2 regions of the Parafrigoribacterium humi genome follow, and region 1 is predicted to be linked to the other one. Evidence: predicted binding sites of a transcription regulator. Region 1 holds the regulator's gene; the other holds the start of a gene.
The links. The regulator HrcA, encoded in region 1, represses chaperone genes, less so after heat shock. The targets are predictions, from matches to a motif close to TTNGCACTCGNNNNNNNCGAGTGCNAA.
Positions count from the first base shown of each region.

Region 2: a site for HrcA is predicted at 4,552-4,578, ahead of ABUA28_RS02520 (Hsp20/alpha crystallin family protein). Genes of this name have one in related genera too.

Region 1 is NZ_JBELOA010000002.1:208,063-218,783, forward strand. Features, by position in the region: gene ABUA28_RS05300 (DUF7405 family protein) at 1-381, shown strand, start outside; gene lepA (translation elongation factor 4) at 454-2,319, shown strand; gene ABUA28_RS05310 (DUF1990 family protein) at 2,319-2,975, shown strand; gene hemW (radical SAM family heme chaperone HemW) at 2,978-4,204, shown strand; gene ABUA28_RS05320 (DUF4870 domain-containing protein) at 4,274-4,675, opposite strand; gene hrcA (heat-inducible transcriptional repressor HrcA) at 4,901-5,920, shown strand; gene dnaJ (molecular chaperone DnaJ) at 5,987-7,093, shown strand; gene ABUA28_RS05335 (16S rRNA (uracil(1498)-N(3))-methyltransferase) at 7,281-8,009, shown strand; gene ABUA28_RS05340 (LysR family transcriptional regulator) at 8,046-8,939, opposite strand; gene ABUA28_RS05345 (DMT family transporter) at 9,012-10,007, shown strand; gene ABUA28_RS05350 (histidine triad nucleotide-binding protein) at 10,013-10,366, shown strand; gene ABUA28_RS05355 (PhoH family protein) at 10,440-10,721, shown strand, end outside.
Region 2 is NZ_JBELOA010000001.1:522,343-533,063, reverse strand. Features, by position in the region: gene ABUA28_RS02545 (polyprenyl synthetase family protein) at 1-718, opposite strand, end outside; gene idi (isopentenyl-diphosphate Delta-isomerase) at 720-1,304, opposite strand; gene ABUA28_RS02535 (MarR family winged helix-turn-helix transcriptional regulator) at 1,383-1,976, shown strand; gene ABUA28_RS02530 (pyrimidine dimer DNA glycosylase/endonuclease V) at 1,996-2,433, opposite strand; gene ABUA28_RS02525 (TIGR01777 family oxidoreductase) at 2,519-3,862, shown strand; gene ABUA28_RS02520 (Hsp20/alpha crystallin family protein) at 4,029-4,460, opposite strand; gene ABUA28_RS02515 (thioredoxin family protein) at 4,685-4,990, shown strand; gene nagZ (beta-N-acetylhexosaminidase) at 5,102-7,465, shown strand; gene ABUA28_RS02505 (ROK family protein) at 7,462-8,622, shown strand; gene ABUA28_RS02500 (glucosamine-6-phosphate deaminase) at 8,654-9,424, shown strand; gene ABUA28_RS02495 (hypothetical protein) at 9,445-10,155, opposite strand; gene ABUA28_RS02490 (ABC transporter ATP-binding protein) at 10,160-10,721, opposite strand, start outside.

The DNA.
Region 1 (10,721 bases):
GTCATCGGTCACAACGAGCAGATGCAGTTCCTGTCGCGACTGAGCGAGGACACGACGACCGCGTACGGAGAGAAGCTGCCGCGCGGCACGGTGATGTTCCTCCGCCAGGACTTCAACACGGTGGAGAACCCCTTCGCCTTCTCGTCCGCCGGGCGGATCGACCCGACGCCGCGGGCCGGCGTGCACTTCGTCGGTATGGGGCCGTCCGCCCAGTACTACGAGAAGCTGCGGCTGCAGATGGACAGCGTCGACCACCAGAAGCGCTACAACATGCCGGATGCGAATCTCGGCTTCACGGGATTCCTGCAGACGACCCACCGGCAGAACCTTCTGCTGCCGCCTCGCGCGCACCGCTCGTTCCCGCTCGCCGAGCTCGGATGATGCCGCGGCCTTCGGGGCCGCATACGCATGGGAGAATAGTGTGTTCACCCACCAGCATCAGCAGAGGACACCGTGTCGCCACGAGCAGTGAAGACCCTGGAGCCGGCATCCACCGACCCCGCCTTCATCCGCAACTTCTGCATCATCGCGCACATCGACCATGGCAAGTCGACGCTCGCAGACAGGATGCTGCAGATCACCGGCGTGGTGAGCGATCGCGACATGCGCGCGCAATACCTCGATCGCATGGACATCGAGCGCGAGCGCGGCATCACGATCAAGAGCCAGGCCGTGCGGATGCCGTGGGCCGCCGCCGGGCCATCCGGCGAGCTCGAGAGCTATGCCCTCAACATGATCGACACCCCCGGTCACGTCGATTTCACCTATGAGGTGTCGCGGAGCCTCGCCGCGTGCGAGGGAGCGATCCTGCTCGTGGATGCCGCCCAGGGAATAGAGGCCCAGACACTCGCGAACCTGTACCTTGCCCTCGACAACGACCTCGTCATCATCCCGGTGCTCAACAAGATCGACCTGCCCGCTGCTGACCCGGACAAGTATGCGAAGGAACTCGCCGGACTCATCGGCGGGGACCCTGCCGACGTGCTGCGGGTCTCCGGCAAGACGGGGGAGGGCGTCGAGGAACTGCTGCAGAAGGTCGTCGAACTCGTGCCCGCGCCGCACGGCGAGAAGGACGCTGCCCCACGAGCGATGATCTTCGACTCCGTGTACGACGCGTACCGCGGCGTCATCACCTACGTGCGCATGATCGACGGCACGCTCGTACCGCGCGAGAAGGTCATGATGATGAGCACCAAGAGCACGCACGAACTGCTCGAGATCGGTGTGAGTTCGCCCGAGCCGACTCCAACGAAGGGCCTCGGCGTCGGTGAGGTCGGATACCTGATCACCGGGGTCAAGGACGTGCGCCTGAGCAAGGTCGGAGACACCGTGACGAGTTCGGCGAAGCCGTCGGAGGTGCCGCTCAAGGGGTACTCCGAGCCCAAGCCGATGGTGTTTTCGGGACTGTATCCGATCGACGGTTCCGACTATCCGGTGCTGCGGGAGGCCCTCGACAAGCTCAAGCTCAGTGACGCCGCCCTCGTGTACGAGCCGGAGACATCCGTCGCCCTCGGCTTCGGATTCCGCTGCGGATTCCTGGGACTGCTGCATCTCGAGATCGTCACCGAGCGGCTCGAGCGCGAGTTCGGTCTCGACCTCATCACCACGGCGCCGAGCGTGATCTACACGGTCACGACCGATGACAAGAAGTCTGTCACGGTGACGAACCCGAGCGAGTTCCCCGCGGGGAAGATCGCCTCGGTGTCCGAGCCGATCGTCAAGGCATCGGTGCTCGCGCCTAAGGACTTCGTCGGCACCATCATGGAACTCTGTCAGGGCAGGCGCGGCACCCTCCAGGGCATGGAATACCTCGGCGAAGACCGGGTCGAGCTGCACTACACGATGCCGCTCGGTGAGATCGTCTTCGACTTCTTCGACCAGCTCAAGAGTCGCACGCAGGGGTACGCCTCGCTCGACTATGAGCCGCTGGGCGAGCAGGATGCCGACCTCGTGAAGGTGGACATCCTGCTGCAGGGTGAGGCGGTCGACGCTTTCAGCGCCATCGTGCACAAAGACAACGCGTACGCCTACGGCGTGCTCATGACCGAGCGACTGAAGAAGCTCATCCCCAGGCAGCAGTTCGAGGTGCCGATCCAGGCGGCCATCGGGGCGCGGATCATCGCTCGCGAGAGCATCAGCGCGATGCGTAAGGATGTGCTCGCCAAGTGCTACGGGGGCGACATCACCCGCAAGCGCAAGCTGCTCGAGAAGCAGAAGGAGGGGAAGAAGCGCATGAAGATGGTCGGACGCGTCGAGGTTCCCCAGGAGGCGTTCATCGCCGCGCTCTCCGGCGATACCGAGAAAAAAGAGAAGAAGTGATGCACGGCTCCGCGTTGTGGGAGCAGCCGGTCAGCTATGCCGCGGTCGGTGCCACCCAGGCTTCAGACCTGCTTCGCTACCCGCCCGCAGGTTTTCGCCCCGTCGTGAAGCGCGTGCGCATCGGTCACGGCCCGCTGAGGTGGAGCTTCGCCTCACAGGCGGTGCTCTCGTGGGGCGTGCAGCGGCGCAGCGGATTGCGGGTCGAGACGACCGAGAGCCCGGACGAGGTCACGGGCCACGCCTACGTTCCCGTCTCGCTCGATACCGACGGAGTTCCGGTGCCGCGCTCACAGGCGGCGGGCGACGAGGAGATCGTCTACGGATCTGACGGAACCCCGATGGTCGCCGCCGGAGACACCGTCTGGCTGCACATTCCTGTTGGGCCGTTCTCGATCAAGGCTCCCGCGCGGGTGGTGTACGTGATCAACGAGAAGAAGCGACGCGGGTTCGCCTATGGGACACTTGCGGGGCATCCGGAGCGTGGCGAGGAGGCCTTCGTGGTCGAACTCGACGAGGACGGATCGGTGTGGTTCGAGGTGCGCGCGTTCTCGAGGCCATCGCACTGGCTGTGGTGGTGCGTGTATCCGGTGCTGCGATTCGCCCAGTTCCTCTACACGAGGCGCTACCTGAGCTCCCTCTCCGGCGCGATCGACTGATCATGCCCGGTGCACTCCCGATCGCTGACCCGGCCCCGCTGGACGGTGCGCTGCCCGACTCCGCGGCGGTCGGTGCGCTCGATCGCAACTTCGGCGTGTACCTGCACGTGCCGTTCTGCCGGGTGCGCTGCGGATACTGCGACTTCAACACCTACACGGCGGAGGAACTGCGCGGCGCGAAGCGCACAGACTACGCGGGGGAGGCGATAGCCGAGGTCGGTATGGCATACCGCATCCTCGATACGGCGGGAGTCGCCGCGCGGCCGGTCTCGACGGTGTTCTTCGGTGGCGGCACTCCGACTTTGCTCCCGGTGACGGACCTGGCCGCGATGCTCGGCTCCGTCGTCGACGCGTGGGGACTCGCGCCCGGCGCGGAGGTGACGACGGAGGCGAACCCCGACTCCGTCGACGCGAAGTACCTGCACGCCCTCGCGGCCGCCGGCTTCACGCGCGTCTCTTTCGGCATGCAGTCCGCGGTGCCGCACGTGCTCGCCACGCTCGAGCGCACGCACGATCCCGACCGGATTCCGCTCGTGGTCGAGTGGGCGCGGGACGCCGGTCTCCAGGTGAGTCTCGACCTCATCTACGGGACTCCGGGCGAATCCATCGACGACTGGAGGCGCTCGCTCGACCAGGCGCTCGCGCAGCATCCGGATCACCTCTCTGCGTACTCGCTCATCGTCGAGGACGGCACCAAGCTGGCCAGGCAGATCCGCCGAGGCGAGGTGCCGCAGCCCGACGAGGACCTGCAGGCAGACATGTACGAGCTCGCGGATGCGGTGCTCGCAGACGCGGGCTTCTCCTGGTACGAGGTGAGCAACTGGTCGAGGGGGTCGGAGTTCGTCTCGCGGCACAACCTCGCCTATTGGCAGGGACACGATTGGTGGGGCGTCGGGCCGGGCGCGCACAGCCACGTCGGTGGAGTGCGCTGGTGGAACGTGAAGCACCCGGCCGCCTACGCGGAGCGTATCGCCGCCGGCCACTCGCCGGGGGCGGGACGCGAGGTGCTCGATGCGGAGACGAGGCGAGTCGAGAGCGTCCTGCTGCGGAGCCGAATCAGCGAGGGATTGCCCGTTGACGTCCTGACAGCGGACGGACGCACCGCGGTCGCCGGGCTCATCGCCGACGGACTCGTCGACGGTGGGGCGGCTCTCGCGGGCGTCATCCGCCTCACCCTGCGCGGAAGACTCCTGGCCGATGCCGTGGTGCGGAGACTGCTCGCCGACTGAATCCGGGCCTCGAACACAGCGCGGGTTCGGGAGCGAACTCCCGAACCCGCGTGCGTGGCTGGTGCGGTGTTACTTGATGAAGCGGAACGAGAACGGGTAGCGGTAGGAACCGCCCTGCTGCACCTTCACTCCGCCGAGCACCGAGAACACGACGTTCGCGATGTAGATCAGGAAGCCGATCAGCGTCAGCAGCCAGCCGAGGCCGACGATGACGAAGGGGATGAGGAGGATCGAGGAGATGATGAGCCAGGCAATCCAGATGATGAGGAAGGTGATCTGCCAGTTCAGGGCTTCCTTGCCTTCGACCCTGGTGCGCTCTCCACGATCCTTGAACACCAGGAAGATGATGAGCGAAGGGAGGATCCACAGGATTCCACCGAAGTGGGCGAGGGATGCCCAGAGCTTGTCGTCGGCCGCGGTGAGCGGTGCCGCAGGCTGAGGTGCCGCTGGCTGCGGGGTTTGGTCAGTCATGTGCGTAGCCTTTCAGTGTCAACGGGTCCTTCCTGGAGTCAGGAGAGACTGTGCGCGCTCTCCCGCCCCGAAAGGGTCACGGTCGAGCACATGCCTAAGGTAGTGCCCAGCCACACGGCACGCAATGACCGCCACACGATGTCCGAGAGGGCGTGCTCGCGATACAATTAGCAGTCAAAGCAGCTGAGTGCCAGTAATCGGATGCGCGGGAAGAGAGGGTGCGAGATGGTTTCAGAACGCAGCCTCGAGGTCCTCAGGGTCATCGTGCAGGACTACGTCGCATCCCGCGAGCCGGTGGGGTCGAAGTCGATCGTCGACCGCCACTCCTTCGGGGTCTCGGCCGCGACCATCCGCAACGACATGGCACTGCTCGAAGAAGAAGAACTCATCGCGGCGCCGCACACCTCCTCCGGCCGTATCCCGACAGACAAGGGCTACCGCGTCTTCGTCAACCAGCTCGCGGACCTGCGCCCGTTGTCTGCGGCCCAGCGCCAGGCGATCGAGACGTTCCTCGGCCAGTCCGCCGATCTCGACGAGGTGCTCGGACGCACGGTGCGTCTCCTCGCGCAGCTCACCCACCACGTCGCACTCGTGCAGTATCCCTCGCTCACGCGCTCGCGCATCCGGCACATCGAACTGGTGCCGCTGGCGCCGAGACGCATGATGACGGTGCTGATCACCGACTCGGGGCGCGTCGAGCAGCGACTGCTCGACCTGAGTGAGGAACTCGACGACGGCTTCCTCCACACCCTTCGCGAGAAGCTCAATGCCGCGATCGACGGTCTCGGCCTCGACGCCGCAGCGGACAAGCTCTCGGGCTTCGGTGAACAGTTCGAGGCGAACAGACGCGCTGTAGTGGATCAGGTGGCCGCGGCCCTCAGCGAGCAGGTGCTCGCCGGGCGCCAGGAGAGGCTCCTCATGGCGGGCACTGCGAACCTCGTTCGCACCGAGGAGGATTTCAGCGGCAGCATCTATCCGGTGCTGGAGGCCATCGAGGAGCAGGTCACCCTGCTGCGCTTGTTCGGCGAGATGGAACCCGAGCAGAACGGGTTCTCGGTGAGCATCGGCAGCGAGAACGCATCATTCGGACTGGGGGAGACCTCCGTGCTGACCACGGGGTACACCTCGACGGGAGACGGACTCGCGCGCCTTGCCGTGCTCGGGCCGACCCGCATGGACTATTCGAGCAACATCACGGCGGTCAGGGCCGTTGCGCGGTATCTCTCTCGGCTGCTGGGCGACTAGCCGCACCAGGTGGACCATATCGCGCTGGACCCGTGCCTGCTGCACACAACATATTGAGGAACGACATTGGCAGACCACTATGAGGTTCTTGGCGTCGACCGGGATGCGACTCCCGATCAGATCAAGAAGGCATATCGCCGTCTTGCGAGAGAACTTCACCCCGATGTGAACCCGGGTGCGGAGGCATCCGAGAAGTTCAAGCTCGTGACGCACGCCTACGACGTGCTCTCCGACCCGAACCAGCGCCAGCAGTATGACCTCGGGCCGCAGGCCGGCTTCGGCGGCGGGGCGAACTTCGGCGGCTTCGGTGACATCTTCGAGACCTTCTTCGGCGGTGGCGGTGGGCGGCGCTCCGGGCCGCGGTCTCGCCGTGAACGGGGCCAGGACGCGCTCATCCGGGTCGAGGTGGATCTCGACGACGTCGTCTTCGGAACCCGGCGCGACGTCGAGGTGGACACGGCCGTGCTGTGTGAGACCTGCGGCGGCTCGTGCTGTGCTCCCGGCACCCAGCCGGTCACCTGTGACATCTGCCAGGGAACAGGGCAGATCCAGCGCACCGTCCGCAGCCTGCTCGGCAATGTCATGACCTCGAGCCCGTGCGGCACCTGCCGCGGCTACGGCACGGTCATCCCGAATCCGTGTCCCACCTGCCAGGGACAGGGGCGCGTGCGCGCGCGCCGCACGATCCCCGTCGACATCCCCGCGGGCGTCGACACCGGGCTGCGCCTGCAGATGCCGTCGCAGGGTGAGGTCGGCCCGGCCGGCGGCCCGAACGGTGACCTGTACCTCGAGATCAAGGTGCGCCACCACGACGTGTTCAGCCGCAACGGCGACGACCTGCTGGCCACGCTTGAGGTGCAGATGACGGATGCGATCCTCGGCACCAAGACGACGCTCAAGACGCTCGATGGTGAGGTCACGGTCGAGATCAAGCCAGGTACCCAGAGCGCGGAGGTCATCACGGTCAAGGACCGCGGTATCACCCGTCTTCGCGGAAGCGGTCGTGGCGATCTCAAGATCGGTGTGCAGGTGACCACCCCCACGAAGCTCAGCGGCAAGGAGCAGGAGCTGATCAAGCAGTTCGCCGGCAGCCGCAAGCAGTCCGCGCCCACGCTCACCCACTTCCAGCAGGGACTGTTCCAGAAGCTGCGCGACCGCTTCCTCAACATCTGAGCTGCTCCGCCCACCCGCCCGGGTGTGGCCCCTTCGGAAATTCAGGACTTTGGTCGTCCCGACTGCGACTCTGTGCGGTAACTCCGGGGGTGCATGCGTCGGCGCGTGGCCAAAGTCCTGAATTTCCGAAAGCAGACATCTCGGGGAGGCACTCTTGGGCGCGAGTGGAATCTGGGAGAGTTGAGGCGTGGCGCACTTCTATCTGAATGACGAGTTGCTGGCTGCGGCGGTGGGCGAGCGGATCTCCGTGAGCGGTGCCGAGGCGAGGCACGCTGTCACCGTGAGTCGCCTGATCACCGGTGAGTCGATCTCCGTCGGCAACGGCGCCGGGCTCGTCGTGAGCGGCACCATCGTGTCCGCGGATGCCGGCGAGTTCGTGCTCGAGGTCGAGACCGTGGAGCAGACTCCGGCCGCGAGTCCCGCGATCTGGCTGGCTCAAGCACTCGCGAAGGGCGATCGGGACGAGTACGCCGTGCAGCAGGCGACGGAACTCGGCGTCGACGGCGTGATTCCCTGGGCCGCGACGCGGTCGATCGTCAAGTGGGAGGGCAACAAGGTCGCCAAGGGCCATCAGCGCTGGTCCGCGATCGTGCGCGAAGCGACCAAGCAGTCGCTTCGACCCTGGATTCCGGGGGTGGGCGACCTCGCCTCGACCGCGGTGCTGTGCTCACTGGCGGGAGAGGCACGGATGATCGTGCTCGACCCCGCCGCGGAGCAGTCCCTGAGCGCGCTTGAGCCCGACGGGCGAGACATCGTGCTCGTCGTGGGGCCGGAGGGTGGGATTTCGGATACAGAACTGTCGCGCCTGGCCGCAGCAGGGGCATCCGCCTGGAGGCTCGGCGGCCCGGTGCTGCGCACCTCGACGGCGGGACCCGCCGCGATCGCCGTGCTCAATTCGCGGCTCGGGCGCTGGTAGCCACGCGCGATTAGCCCCAGGCGATTGCGAGGCAGCTCAGCGCTGCTGGAGCCGCGTCGCGAGCGACCTGATTCTCGACAGCACGAGCCGCACGTTCCGGCGCTCAAGCGTCTCCGGGCGGGCGAGGCAGTCGATCTGCCTGCCGAGCGGCGAGTGCTTGAGCGGCAGCAGCACGACTCCGGGATGCTGGTGCACGGTGTGGCGCGGCATGAGGGCGAGACATCCGCTCTCGGCGACGACTGAGGCGGCTACGGCGAACTCGTTGATCCGGTGGGCAATGCGCACCTCGCTCGCACCGAGGATCGAGACGAGCGCACCCTCGAGTGGAAAGCCCTCGTGCACGACCACCCAGCTCTCGCCGCGCAGGTCATCGGGGGTGAGCGATCGGTGGGTGGCGAGCCTGTGGCGCGTGCTCACCGCGATGTCCAGGGGTTCGAACAGGAGCGGCTTGACCGAGACAGAGTCAGGCCACGGCGCGCTGCCGGCGAGGCGGTGGGCCAGGACCAGGTCGTGCCGGGCCGTCAACCCGGGGAAGTCGCCCTGGGCAACGTCCTCGTCGCTGAGGCGCAGTCGCGGTTCCTTCGGGTCACTGAACTCGGCGAGCAGGGGCCCGAAGAAGGTGGTCCCCGCACTGTGAAAGGCCGCGATGGAGACCGTTCCCGCGGGCTCTGACTGGTAGTCCTTCACCGCCTGTCTCGCCCGCGCGAGAGCCACTTCGACCCCGACAGCCGCGGAGGCGAGCGCCGCTCCGGCGTCGGTGAGGACGGTGCGTCGCCCCTCCTTCCTGGTCAGCGGAACTGGCGAATCGCGCTGCAGCGCCGTGATCTGTTGCGAGACGGATGACGGCGTCACGTGAAGCGCGGCGGCGACGGCCGCGATGCTGCCGCGGTCCCGTAACTCGCGCAGCGCACGGAGCTGGCCCAATTCCATTAGTCCAAACTAATGCATGTGTCACGATATTGGTCCCTTGTACTAAGGGATGGCCGCCCCAGAGCATGGGGCATGATGACAACGCTCTGCCGCTTCCGGGTCGACCTTCTCCTGCTTGTGGTCGCCGCATCCTGGGGGTCGACCTATCTCGTGACGAAGGAGCTCGTGACGCCGTCATCGGTCATCGCGCTTCTCTCCGTGCGGATGCTTCTGGCGACGGCCCTGATGGCGGTCATCGTCGTGGCACGGAGAGCGCGTTCAGGCCCAGGGGAACAACCCAGACTCACGCGAGCGGGACTCGGAGTCGGGGTCGTGCTGGGAGTGCTCCTCGCCGCAGTGTTCGTCTGCGAGACCTCGGGGATCGCACACACCTCGGCCACGAACGCGGGGCTCATCATCAGCCTCACGATGGTATTCACCCCGATTCTCGAGTCCGTCGTCGCGCGCAGGCGCCTGCCGGGCGGCTTCTTCCTCGCGGCGCTCGTCGCGGTGGTAGGCGTAGCGCTCCTTGCGGGTGTTGGAGCGTTCGAGGCGCCGGGCCCCGGCGACCTTCTCATCCTGGGCGCCGCCGTCATCCGAGCCGTGCACGTCGTCGCCATGCACCGGCTGACGGAAGGCAGAAGCGGCGCACCCGCGAGTCCCCGCCCCGCCGTGGGCACGCTCACGCTCACGACCGTTCAACTGTCGACCTGCGCCGTGCTGTTCACGGTCGCGTCGGCGTTCATCGGTGACTCCGTACCTGCCTACCTCGGCACGCTCGGGGGAGGCACGCTCGCACTTTTCGCCTACCTGGTCGTGATCTGCACGGTGTTCGCCTTCGTCGTGCAGATGTGGGCTGTGCGACGCACCTCGCCGGCTCGGGTGAGCCTGCTCCTCGGAACGGAACCGCTCTGGGCCGCGATCGTCGGCGTCGGGATCGCGCACGACACACTGGATGCCGCGGGCTGGTGCGGAATGCTCCTCGTGCTCGTCGGAACATTCTGGGGGCGCCGGGTCGAACAGCGGCACCGTGAGGACGCCGCCCAGAGCGAACGGAAGCCCGCCCTCGCCTCCCGTCGTTTAAGCTAGGGGACATGTCAGACCAGAGCCCTTCGATCTTCACGCGGATTGTCGCGCGCGAAATTCCGGCTGACATCGTCTTCGAGACCGAGCGGATCATCGCCTTCCGCGACATCGCACCGCAGGCACCGGTGCACATCCTCGTGGTGCCGAAGACCGAGCAGTACGCCAACGTCGCCGAGCTCGCGGCGGGGGATCCAGCGCTCCTCGCCGAGGTCGTCGCCACCGCCCGCCAGATCGCCGAGGAACATTCCGGCGGTGAATATCGTTTGGTCTTCAACACCGGTGAAAGCGCCGGACAGACCGTATTCCATGTACACGCCCACGTTCTCGGTGGGAACCTTGCGGAAGGAACACTTGCCGACTAGCGAGAGGGCTGAACGGGGCATCCAGGATGCCGCCCGGGTGGAGAGTGCGAGCCTGCGCGTCGACGGCATTGCCATGGTGCGGTTGCTCGGCACCCAGGACCGCCTGTTGAAGGTCATCGAGAGACAGTTTCCGCGGGTAACACTCGCGGTGCGCAGTAATGAGATCACCATTGAGGGCGACACAGCTGAGGTGCGCGGAGCGGTGCGGCTGGTCGAGGAGCTGGTGACGATGATCAGGAGAGGTACTCAGATGGGCGACGGTGAGGTGGACGAGCACAGCGTGACGGAATCGGCGAAGATGCTGCGCACCGATCCGCGCACGAGCCCGGCCGAACTGCTGAGCCAGGCGATCCTC
Region 2 (10,721 bases), on a different contig from region 1:
CGATGCCCACGTTGCGACCGTACTCGCCGAGTGCGGCGAGTGTTGCGGCAGTGGCGCCGGCGAGCATCGCGCCGGCCTGCAGCGGTGCCTGGAACGAGTAGTGCGCCGTTTTCCACTGTGCCATTGAGATGACCTGCGACAGCACAGGCCTTTCGATGCCGCTGCTGTAGGCCACGTCTGCCAGCTCTCCGGCGGCCGTCACGAACATGCACTCCTCCAAGAGGTCGAGTAGTGCACCGCGTGCCTCGTGGGGAATGTCGAGTCTAGCGACGAGCGACTGGGACGCGTGAATGAGAAGGTCTCCGGCGAGAATTGCGGATGCCTGTCCCCAGCGTTCGGCGTTGGATGCGCTTGCCCCCCGCTCGAAAGCCTGTGATGCGAAGGAGCCGACAACGTTGGGCTGACCGCGGCGCACGACGTCTCCGTCGATGACATCGTCGTGCAGAAGGAATGCCGCGTGCAGAAGCTCAAACGCCATCGCCACGGTGACGGCGTCGTCGTCGTTGCTTCCTCCGAACGCGTGATAGGCGCCGACGACCAGTGCGGGTCGAAAACGTTTTCCCCCGTCGCTCGATCGACGGATGGCAGACCAGAGCTCTGCGTACTGTCGGCCGTATTGCACCGCTTCGCCTTCTTTCTGGTGAAAGAATGCGCTCAATCGTTCGGTGATGTCGTCTACTCGAACGGTATTACTGAAGAGCGGTGTCGTCAGTGTCATCTCACGCTCGCTCTCCCGCGTGGGCCAATTGAGTCGAGTCATGCTGTCGCGATCCGCCAAGAAGCGGCAGTAGCTGTGCCTGAAGCGCCAGCCAGGGGCTGAAGACCGCGGGGGTAAGCCGAATCGAACGTCCGAGGTCGAGGGGATCGACCCAGGCATGATCCATGACTTCGACGGGATGCAGCGTCGGCTCCTGCGAGGTAGACGCGATGTAGACCGGGCATACTTCGTTTTCGACAATGCCGGCGGCATCCACGGCTCGATAGCGAAAGACGGGAAGTGCTAGCTCAAGCTGGGTCAGTTCGAGCCCGACCTCGTAGGCTGCTCGTCGGTGTACCGCGGTGAGTAGTTGCTCTGCGGGAGCAGGATGCCCGCAGAATGAGTTGGTCCACACGCCTGGCCAGCTTGCCTTGCTCAGTGCGCGTCGGGTGATGAGAACGTGACCCTGCTCGTTGAGTACATAGCAGGAGAACGCGAGGTGCAATGGGGTATCAGGACCGTGCACACTCGCCTTGCTCGCCAGCCCGATCGCCTTGCCTTGCTCGTCGAGAAGTACAACATCTTCATTGTCGCTCGCGGTTGCCATCTCAACTCCCTTGAATTTTTATCTAGCATAGCTAATAAATAGCTTATCAAGCATTATCTTTCAGGATACGATAACAGGATGGTCGAACCAGCCAGCATCTCCAGTCGAGTCGAAGGGGCCATTCTCGACCCACGAGCGGTTGATCCGAAACAGGAGCTTGTCGACTATTCCGCGATGGACGACGCCGAGATCTCGCAGATCGTGCGGGTGCTGCAATCCATTCGGCGCTGGCGCGAGGCAGAACAGAAGATGAGCCTCAGCTCGCGAAACCACATGAAGTTGAACGAGAACGACATGAAAGCGCTGCGCTTTCTCGTGGTCTGCAAGAACGAGGGACTCATTGCTACTCCGGGTGGCCTCGCAGAGCACCTCAGTATTTCAAGCGCCTCCACCACGAAACTGCTTGACAGGCTCGCCGCCGCCGGACACATTGAGCGCTCAGCTCACCCGAGCGATCGACGCGCGCTGATGATCACGATCACCCAGCAGACTCACGAACAGGTGAGGGACACCGTGGGGCGAACCCATGCGCGCCGCTTCGACGTGGCAGCGAAGCTATCTCCCGAAGATCGCGAAGTGGTCATTCGCTTTCTCAATGACCTCAGCAATACGAGTGACGAGGCCCAGGAGCTACAGGGCGAGGCGGCAGTGCGCCCGCAGAACGCAGATTAAGAGTCAGGCCGTGAGACGCTCAGCCGCTCGGCCTCTCCCACGTCGCGATCGGTCCGTCTTCGACGACAAACAGCGGATGTGGTCGAGGTTCTCGCAGATCGATCCAGCGCTCAGCAACCGCCGGGCTGCGACTGGCCAGTTTGCGCGTGAGGTGCGTCCACTCGTAGGCGAGTTGACCCCTCGTCACCGGGATTGGAGCGACCGGCTTGGGGCGGTCGTGGATTCGCGTGCGGTCGAAGTGATAGCCACGGGCATCCGCCTCGTCGGCGATGCCGCTGAGAAAGCGAGCGACCGCGGCCTCGGGCGTAGCGTGATCCCGAAATCTCTCCAGCTGCGGATGCTGTCGGTAGCCCTTGGTCGCACCCGCGAGTACCGCTTGTGCCAGAAGCGCCTCCCGCCAGCATGCCGTCAGGGCTTGCCGGTCGAAGTACTGGGGGTTCACGGACCAGAGTCTCACCAGCACCACACTAGCGACCGTCAACGGGAGTTCCGTTCGGCCACCGCGCGAGTGAAGGGAAGTGCCCGCAGTGACGATCACGTACATGAGCATCGTTCAATCTCCGATTGATGAGGTCTTCGCCTGGCATGAGAGGCCTGGGGCATTTTCGAGGCTTGCACCGCCATGGCAACCGGCGCGAGTGCTGGTAGAAAGCGCATCGCTCAAGGACGGAGAGGCAGTGCTGGGATTACCGGGCGGCCTCACCTGGGTGTCGCGGCACGACCCCGATGGCTATGACCCGCCCCGACGCTTCATTGACACCATTGGCGTGGACGGCCTGGCTTCGCTTCCAGTCCGCGCCCTCGTGAACTGGCGGCACAGTCACGAGTTCGCGGTGGAATCGGCGACGACAACCAGGGTGACCGATCGAGTCGAGACGCCGGTGGGGTCGAGGGCGCTTCGGCCCATGTTCGTCTATCGACACCGGCAATTGGCCGATGATCTCGCTGCACACCGGTGGGCCGCGGGTATGGGTGCCCCATCGCTCACGATTGCGATGACCGGATCGTCTGGACTGGTCGGCTCCGCTCTTTCGGCGTTCCTCTCGACGGGAGGGCATCGCGTCGTGCGGCTCGTGCGCGGGCGTGCGCGCGGTGCGGATGAGCGGCACTGGGATCCGATGCATCCAGACCCCGGGCTCCTCGATGGCGTCGACGCGCTCATCCATTTGGCAGGCGAGTCGATCGCCGGCCGGTTCACCGAGAACCACAAGAAGGCGATTCGGGGCAGCCGGATCATCCCGACCCGGAGACTGGCTGAAATCGCGGCGAGCGCATCCGGGGGACCCAAGGTTCTGGTTGTTGCCTCGGCCGTCGGCTATTACGGCGTCGACCGTGGCGACGAAGAGCTGACCGAAGAAAGTAGTCGAGGCCAGGGATTTCTGGCGGATGTCGTGGCTGAGTGGGAGGCCGCGGCCGGGCCGGCAGCTGAGGCCGGCATTCGCGTGATTTCGATCCGCACCGGGATCGTGCAGGCGGCTCGAGGTGGAACCCTTCGCTTGTACCGTCCCTTGTTCGCCGCGGGCCTCGGTGGCCCCATCTCTGACGGGCGTCAATGGGTCTCGTGGATCGACCTGGACGATCTCGTCGACGTGTATCACCGTGTGGTGGTTGACCCCGAGATGTCGGGGCCGATCAACGCCGTGGCGCCCGTGGCAGTGCGCAACGCGCAGTACGCACGCACGCTGGCGGGGGTGCTGCGCAGGCCGGCGCTGCTTCCAGTACCGGCCTTCGCACCGCGAATTCTGCTGGGCTATGAGGGTTCAGCCGAGCTCGCCGAAGCCGACCCGCGTGTGGTTCCCGCGAAGCTCGAGCGGGCCGGGCATCACTTTCGCCAGCCCGTTCTCGAAGGTTCTCTTCGACATCAGCTCGGCAGAGTCATCTGCTGACGCCGGGCTGGTTTTGCTCGTCTGGTCAGCTCACCCCGCTCAGGAAAGCCCGTGGCCATTCGAGGTCTGCCAAGGGAAGTCGGGTTCAGCGACGCTAAAGAGGTCACGGGCCGCAGTTGGGGATGTGCCCAGACTGCGACCCGTGACCGAGGACTGCTCGACGCGATTATGCGGTGACCTCCACCGGCTTCTCCGCGGTGCCGTTCGCGGTGATCGCGACCTTGCGCGGCTTGGCCTTGGCGCTCATCGGAATCATGACGCTCAGCACGCCGTTGTCGTAGTTCGCACTGATGTTCTCGGTGTCGATCCCGTCGCCGAGATTGAGCTGGCGAAGGAAGCTGCCGCTGGGGCGTTCATGTGCGAGCCACTTCACACCGTCATCGCTGTGAGCCGTGCGCTCGGCGCGAATGGTGAGCAACTGGCCGTCGACATCCACATCGACCGAGCCGGGGTCGATGCCGGGGAGGTCGGCACTCAGGATGTAGTGATCGCCATCGCGATACAGGTCGATCGGCATCAGGCGTGGGCCCTGACGCGAGTCGAGGAGGTTTGCAGCGACGCGGTCCAGTTCACGGAATGGGTCGAACAACATTGCCATTTTCATCTACTCCTTCGCAGCGCGTGCCTTGTGGACAAGCGCAACCGGTTTCTTTCTAAACTTGAGTCGTATACGCTCAAGTACGAAAATATTAGCACTCTCGGTTGAAGAGTGCCAGTTATTCGCAGAGAGCGAAATCGCCTCGCTGGCGGCCTGGCATCCGCGCCGTGACCCCGGGTCGCGACGCCTGCGCGACACTGTGGAGTGAGCGCAGAATGGGTCGTATGAACGTGGAGATCCTGCACATCGACGAATGCCCCAATTGGCAGGAGGCGGGCCGACGGATGCGGTCAGCGCTGGACGAAACCGGGTACGACGATGTTGCCGTGCGATATCGCCTGCTCGAATCGTCGGACGATGCCGATGGCACCATGTTCGCAGGGTCGCCCACGGTGGCGGTGGACGGCGTCGACCTGTTCCCCACGGGAGAACGCACGAGCGAGCTGTGCTGTCGCATCTACTTCACGCCTGCCGGCATTGCCGGGGCTCCTACGACGGAGCAGTTCGTCGAGCGCCTTCGAGCCCTCTGAGCGCTCGGCGGAGGGGAGAGCCGGATAAGCGTGCCAGGCGTTGCGAATGTTTTGTTTGTAAGGTTTACTAAATGGCATGCGGGTGTCTGAGAACAGTGTCTGGCGGATGTCGTGACGGCATCCGCGACCCTGCTGCCCGGCTTCGTCGGCACGGCCCTGCCGCGCTGGCTCGCCGCGCGCCTGCGTGACGGTCTCGCCGGCGTCTGCCTCTTCGGCGCGAACATCGCCTCCCGCGATCAGCTGCGCCGCCTCACGGACGAGATCCGCGCGGCCAACCCGCACGCGCTCATCGCGATCGACGAGGAGGGCGGAGACGTCACCCGGCTCTACCACGAGACCGGGTCGCCCTACCCGGGCAACGCCATCCTGGGCCGCATCGACGATTCCGAATACACGGAGTCTGTCGCGCGCTCGATCGGGCTCGAGCTGCGCAGCGCCGGCGTCAACCTGGACTTTGCGCCGGATGTCGACATCAATTCCAACCCGGACAATCCGGTGATCGGGGTGCGCAGTTTCGGCGCAGACCCCGCGCTCGTCGCCAGGCACGGAGAGGCCTGGGTGCGCGGGCTGCAGTCCACCGGGGTCGCGGCGTGCGCGAAGCACTTTCCCGGTCACGGCGACACGGCAACGGATTCGCACCTCTCGCTCCCCGTGGTCGACCTGCCGCTAGAGGAGCTTCGCGCCCGGGAGCTGCTGCCGTTCGCTGCGGTGGTCGCGTCGCGCGCGATCATGACGTCCCACATCCTGCTGCCCCGCATCGACGCGAGCGGCCCGGCCACCTTCTCCCGGGCGATCCTGCAGGAGCTGCTGCGCGAGGAACTCGGCTACGAGGGCGTGATCGTCTCGGACGCCCTCGACATGACCGGCGCGAGCGAGGAGATCGGCATCGCCGGAGCCGCCGTGCGCGCGCTCGCCGCGGGCTGCGACCTGCTCTGCATCGGCACAGACACGACCGACGAGCAGCTCGGCGAGATCGAGCGGGAGATCGAGCGCGCCGTCGCCGATGGTCGTCTCGAGGCTTCGCGGCTCGCCGACGCGGCCTCGCGCACCGGGGCGCTCGCGCGGGAGCTTGTGGCCGGGTCCGAGGCGGCGGGAGACGAACCCGCGTTCCCGCTCGATCGCACGGTCGCGGTGTTCGATATCCAGCCCGGTATCGCGGTCCACAGCGATCGTGTTCTCGTGTCGATGGTCACGGAGGCAAACATCGCGATCGGCGCCTCGCCCTGGGGGGTCGAGGCGGCGGGTGCAAACACACTGAGAGTGTACGAGGGCGAAGCGATACGCGTGCCGATTGGTGCGCAACCGGTGGTGATCGGCAAAGACAACCACCGGCTCCCCTGGGTGCGCGAGGCGATCGACCGAGCGCGCCACGAATATCCGAATGCCCTCATTGTCGACATGGGCTGGCCGAGCGACGACCGGGCCTACGCCGATGTCGCCACGTTTGGCGGCTCCCGGCATGTTGGGAGTGCGCTGCTCTCGTGGTTGGAAAGCGCGGAAGCGATGAGCGAGGCCTCGCTTGTGGGCGCGCCGCCGCTATCTGAACCGTTGCTGGTCGGGCTCGACATCGGCGGAACCAAGGTGCACGCCGTCGCGGTCGATGTCGCCGGAGCCATCGCGCACGAACTGCGTCTACCCACCGGTTTCGGGGCGGATGCCGTGCTGCAGACTGCGATCGCCGCGGTCTCCGGGCTGGCCGACCTTGCAGGGGTCGAGCCGGGGGCGTTCCGCTCGATCGGCGTCGGCGTCCCGGGGTCGGTGGATGCGGAGGCCGGCATCGTCAGGCACGCGGTGAACCTGGGGCTCACGGGCCTCGATCTCGGCCCGCGGCTGGCCGCGAGGTTCGACCTTCCCGTGCGCCTCGAGAACGACGTGAATGCGGCGGCGCTGGGGGTGTGGAACCTGTTCGCAACCGCGCCAGACGCGCCTCGTTCGATCGCCTACCTGAACCTCGGCACCGGGATGGCGGCGGGGATCGTGCTGGATGGCGCACTGTGGCGAGGCTCCCGCGGCACCGCCGGCGAGGTCGGACACATTCCGGTCGACCCGAACGGTGCGGTGTGCGGCTGCGGCCAGCACGGCTGTCTCGAGACGCTGGCCTCCGGGTCCGCGGTCGCGAGGCAGTGGCCGAGCGAGCATCCGTACCCCGTGGTCGAACTGTTCGAGGCGGCGGAGAGGCGCGTGCCGCTGGCCATCGAGGTGCGTGACCGGCTCGTGGAAAACACCGCGCTGGCCGTTCGCATCCTCATTCTCAGCATCGACGTCGACCGGGTCGTCATCGGCGGTGGCATCAGTTCGCTCGGTGCCCCGCTCATCGACCGGATTCGCGCGGTGCTCGACTCCTGGGGGCGCTCGTCCCCGTTCATCGCCTCGCTCGAGTTCTCGTCGCGGGTCGACCTCGTGCCGCCTGGCTCGTCGGTCGCGGCGATCGGTGCCGCCCTGGCTGGCGGGCAGGGCGGGAGGCAGGCAACATGACCACGCAGGACGAGCGGGCGCGTCGCTCGAGCGGGAGCAGGCCACTGCGACCCTCCGCCAAGGTGCTGCCGGAACACGCGCGTGTGCACAACCGCGCGCTCGTGCTGCAGACCCTCTACGGTTCCGGCCAGCAGAGCAGGGCGGATGTCTCGCGCAGTACCGGTCTGACCCGCGTGACCGTCTCCGACCTGGTTGCAGAACTCATGGAGGACGGGCTCGTCGTCGAGCTCGGACGACGCGAGGTCGCACCGAGCGAGGGAGCACACCGGGGCAAGCCGGCCATCCTGCTCGACATCGACCGCGCGGCGTTCCAGATCATCGGGGTCGACCTCGGTGACTACGCCGTCTTCCGCGGCGCGGTGCTCGACCTCGGCGGCGCCGTCCTGCGCCGCGCCGAGGTGCCACTCGCGGGCAGCACAGGCGACGTCGCGTCGGCACAGGTGGTCCAGCTCATCGAGCGGCTGCGCAGCGAGGCGACCGCACCCGTTCTCGGCATCGGCATCGGCTCACCGGGGGTCGTCGATGACACCGGAACGGTGCTCAGCGCTCCCAACCTCGGCTGGGTCGACGAGCCCCTGCAGGCCGGCATCGCCGCACAGTTCTCGCTGCCGGTCGTCGTGGTGAACGATGCGAACGTCGCGGTGCTCGCCGAGCACAGCTTCGGCGACGCCGAGGGCGACACGATGCTCGTCAAGGTCGGGCACGGCGTCGGCGCCGGACTGCTTCTCGGCGGAGTGCAACTCTTCGGCAGCCGCTTCACGGCCGGGGAGATCGGCCACGTCGTCGTCGATCCGGATGGCGAGCCGTGTTCCTGCGGAAAGCGCGGCTGCCTCGAGACCTGGCTGGCCATCCCGAGGCTCGAGGCGAGGCTCGCGCTGGCCACGACCTGCTCGGGTCGTGACGCAGTGCTGCGCGAGGCGGGCGAGCGTTTGGGGATCGCGCTGGCGCCGGTCGTCGGGGCGCTGGGCCTCACCGAGATCGTGCTCAGCGGGCCTAGCGCGTATTTCGACGGCGTGCTCGCGGAGGCTGTGGCCTCGACGCTGCGCGCGAGAACGATGGCGGGCGAGGTCACTCTGCGCCTGACGAGGCTCGGCGACGACATCGTGCTGCGCGGGGCGGCTGCCGCCGTGCTGTCGCAACAGCTCGGGGTTTCCTGATGTACACACAGTCCAGGCAAGGAGTTGTTCCGTGGCAGAAATAGTCATTCTCGACGGCCAGGAGGACGCCGGCGAACTCGCGGCCGACGTCATCCTGAGTCTCGTCGCACGCAAGCCGGATGCCGTGCTCGGCCTCGCGACCGGGTCGACGCCGCTCACGGTCTACCGCGCCATCGCCGCGCGGGGCGCCGACCTCTCGAGGGTGCGAGGGTTCGCGCTTGACGAGTATGTCGGCCTGCCCGCCGGGCACCCGGAAAGCTACCGTTCGGTGATCTGGCGCGACGCGGTGGGGCCGCTCGGCCTCACCCCCGAGCTCGTGCGGGTGCCGGCAGACCGCGGTCCGATCGAGGAGGCTGGCGAGAACTACGAGCGGGCGATCGTCGAGGCTGGGGGAGTGGACGTGCAGATTCTCGGTATCGGCACCGACGGTCACATCGGCTTCAACGAACCCGGTTCATCCTTCGCTTCGCTCACTCGCGTCAAGACGCTCACCCAGCAGACCAGGGCGGACAACGCGCGCTTCTTCGACTCGATCGATGACGTTCCAGTGAACTGCATCACCCAGGGCCTCGGCACGATCCACCGCGCGAAGCACCTGCTGCTGCTCGCGTTCGGCGAGGGCAAAGCGGATGCGATTGCCGCGGCCGTGGAGGGCCCGGTCACTTCGTCCGCGCCGGGCTCCGCCATCCAGCTGCACCCTCACGTCACCGTGATCGTGGACGAGGCCGCGGCCTCCCGCCTCGCGAACCTCGACTACTACCGCTACGCCTGGGCGAACAAGCCCACTTGGGAGTCGGTGTAGTCCGTCGCGCTTCGACGGGCTCAGCGCACGATGGCTGTGCGCAACATGAGCCAGGTTCCGAGCGACGACAGCACGATCACGACGGCGGCCAGGATGGCGAGCCACCACAGCTGAAACGCGGCGAAGATCGCTCCGGCCGACGGCACCGCGACGATGACGGCGACGATGAGCACGAGTGCCGTGCCGATGCCGATCAGCTGCGGCCCGCGCGAACCGAGACGAATCCACGATGCCCCGAAGACACCACCGATCGTGAGCAGCGAGAGCGTCGTGAGGAACACGATGGGAATGAGCAGCCCGAAGTTGCCCGCGCCGAGGATGTAGATGTCGAAGATGTAGAAGCCGGAGAACCAGTGGTTCGTCACGAGCTCCAGCATCGTGAGCACCGCGAACACGGCCGTCAGATACAGCGACACCAGGATCGCCCAGAGCAGGGTGCCCGCGGTGAAGGAGCGACGCGTGGTGCCGAGTGTGAGCGCGAACGGGAACGTCGTCGCGGTGGACTGCACCCCGAAATAGACGAGGAAGCCCGACAGTGCGTAGACCAGGCCCGGGTTCGACTGCGAGCCCTGGATCCAGCCCGCGGTTCCCGGCAGGCTGCCCGAGCGCCAGAAGACGAGCGAGATGAGCACGGAGACGACCGCGACCATCCCCGTGATGTACAGGGGTACGACGAAGGTCGACTCGCGCTTGTTCAGGTGCAGTTGGGTGGTGGAGAGGATGGTGCTCATGGTGTTACGCCGCCTTCGATTCGGTGGGGCTGGCGTCGTTTGCGCCATAGCCCGAGACGAGTTCCTGCAGGGTGGGGCGCGCGAGCTGCACGCCATGGGTCTCCGCGCTCTCGCGCAGTGCGGCGTCGATGGTTCCCTCGGCCGTGAGGGACACGAGATTGCCGATGGACTGCCTCTCGAGCACGCGGTGGTCGCCGAGCACCTCGGCCACGGCATCCCTGGCACCGCTCAGGGTGAACGCGCGGTCGCGGGCGGCATCCGCCTCGTCATCGACGACGACCCTGCCCCGATCGAGGATGACGACGCGGTCGAACAGTGCCGCGGACTCCTCGATCAGGTGGGTCGAGAGCACGATCGTCCTGGGGTGCTCGCCGTAGTCGCGCAGGAGCATCGTGTGGAAGAGCGCCCTGCCGGTCACGTCCAGACCGAGGTAGGGCTCGTCGAGCAGGGTGACGGATGCCCGCGACGCCAGCCCGAGCACGATCGCGACGGAGGAGAGCTGGCCACGCGAGAGCTTCTTGATGCGGGTCGTGGTCGGGATGCGGAACCCGTCTGCCAGTTCCGCC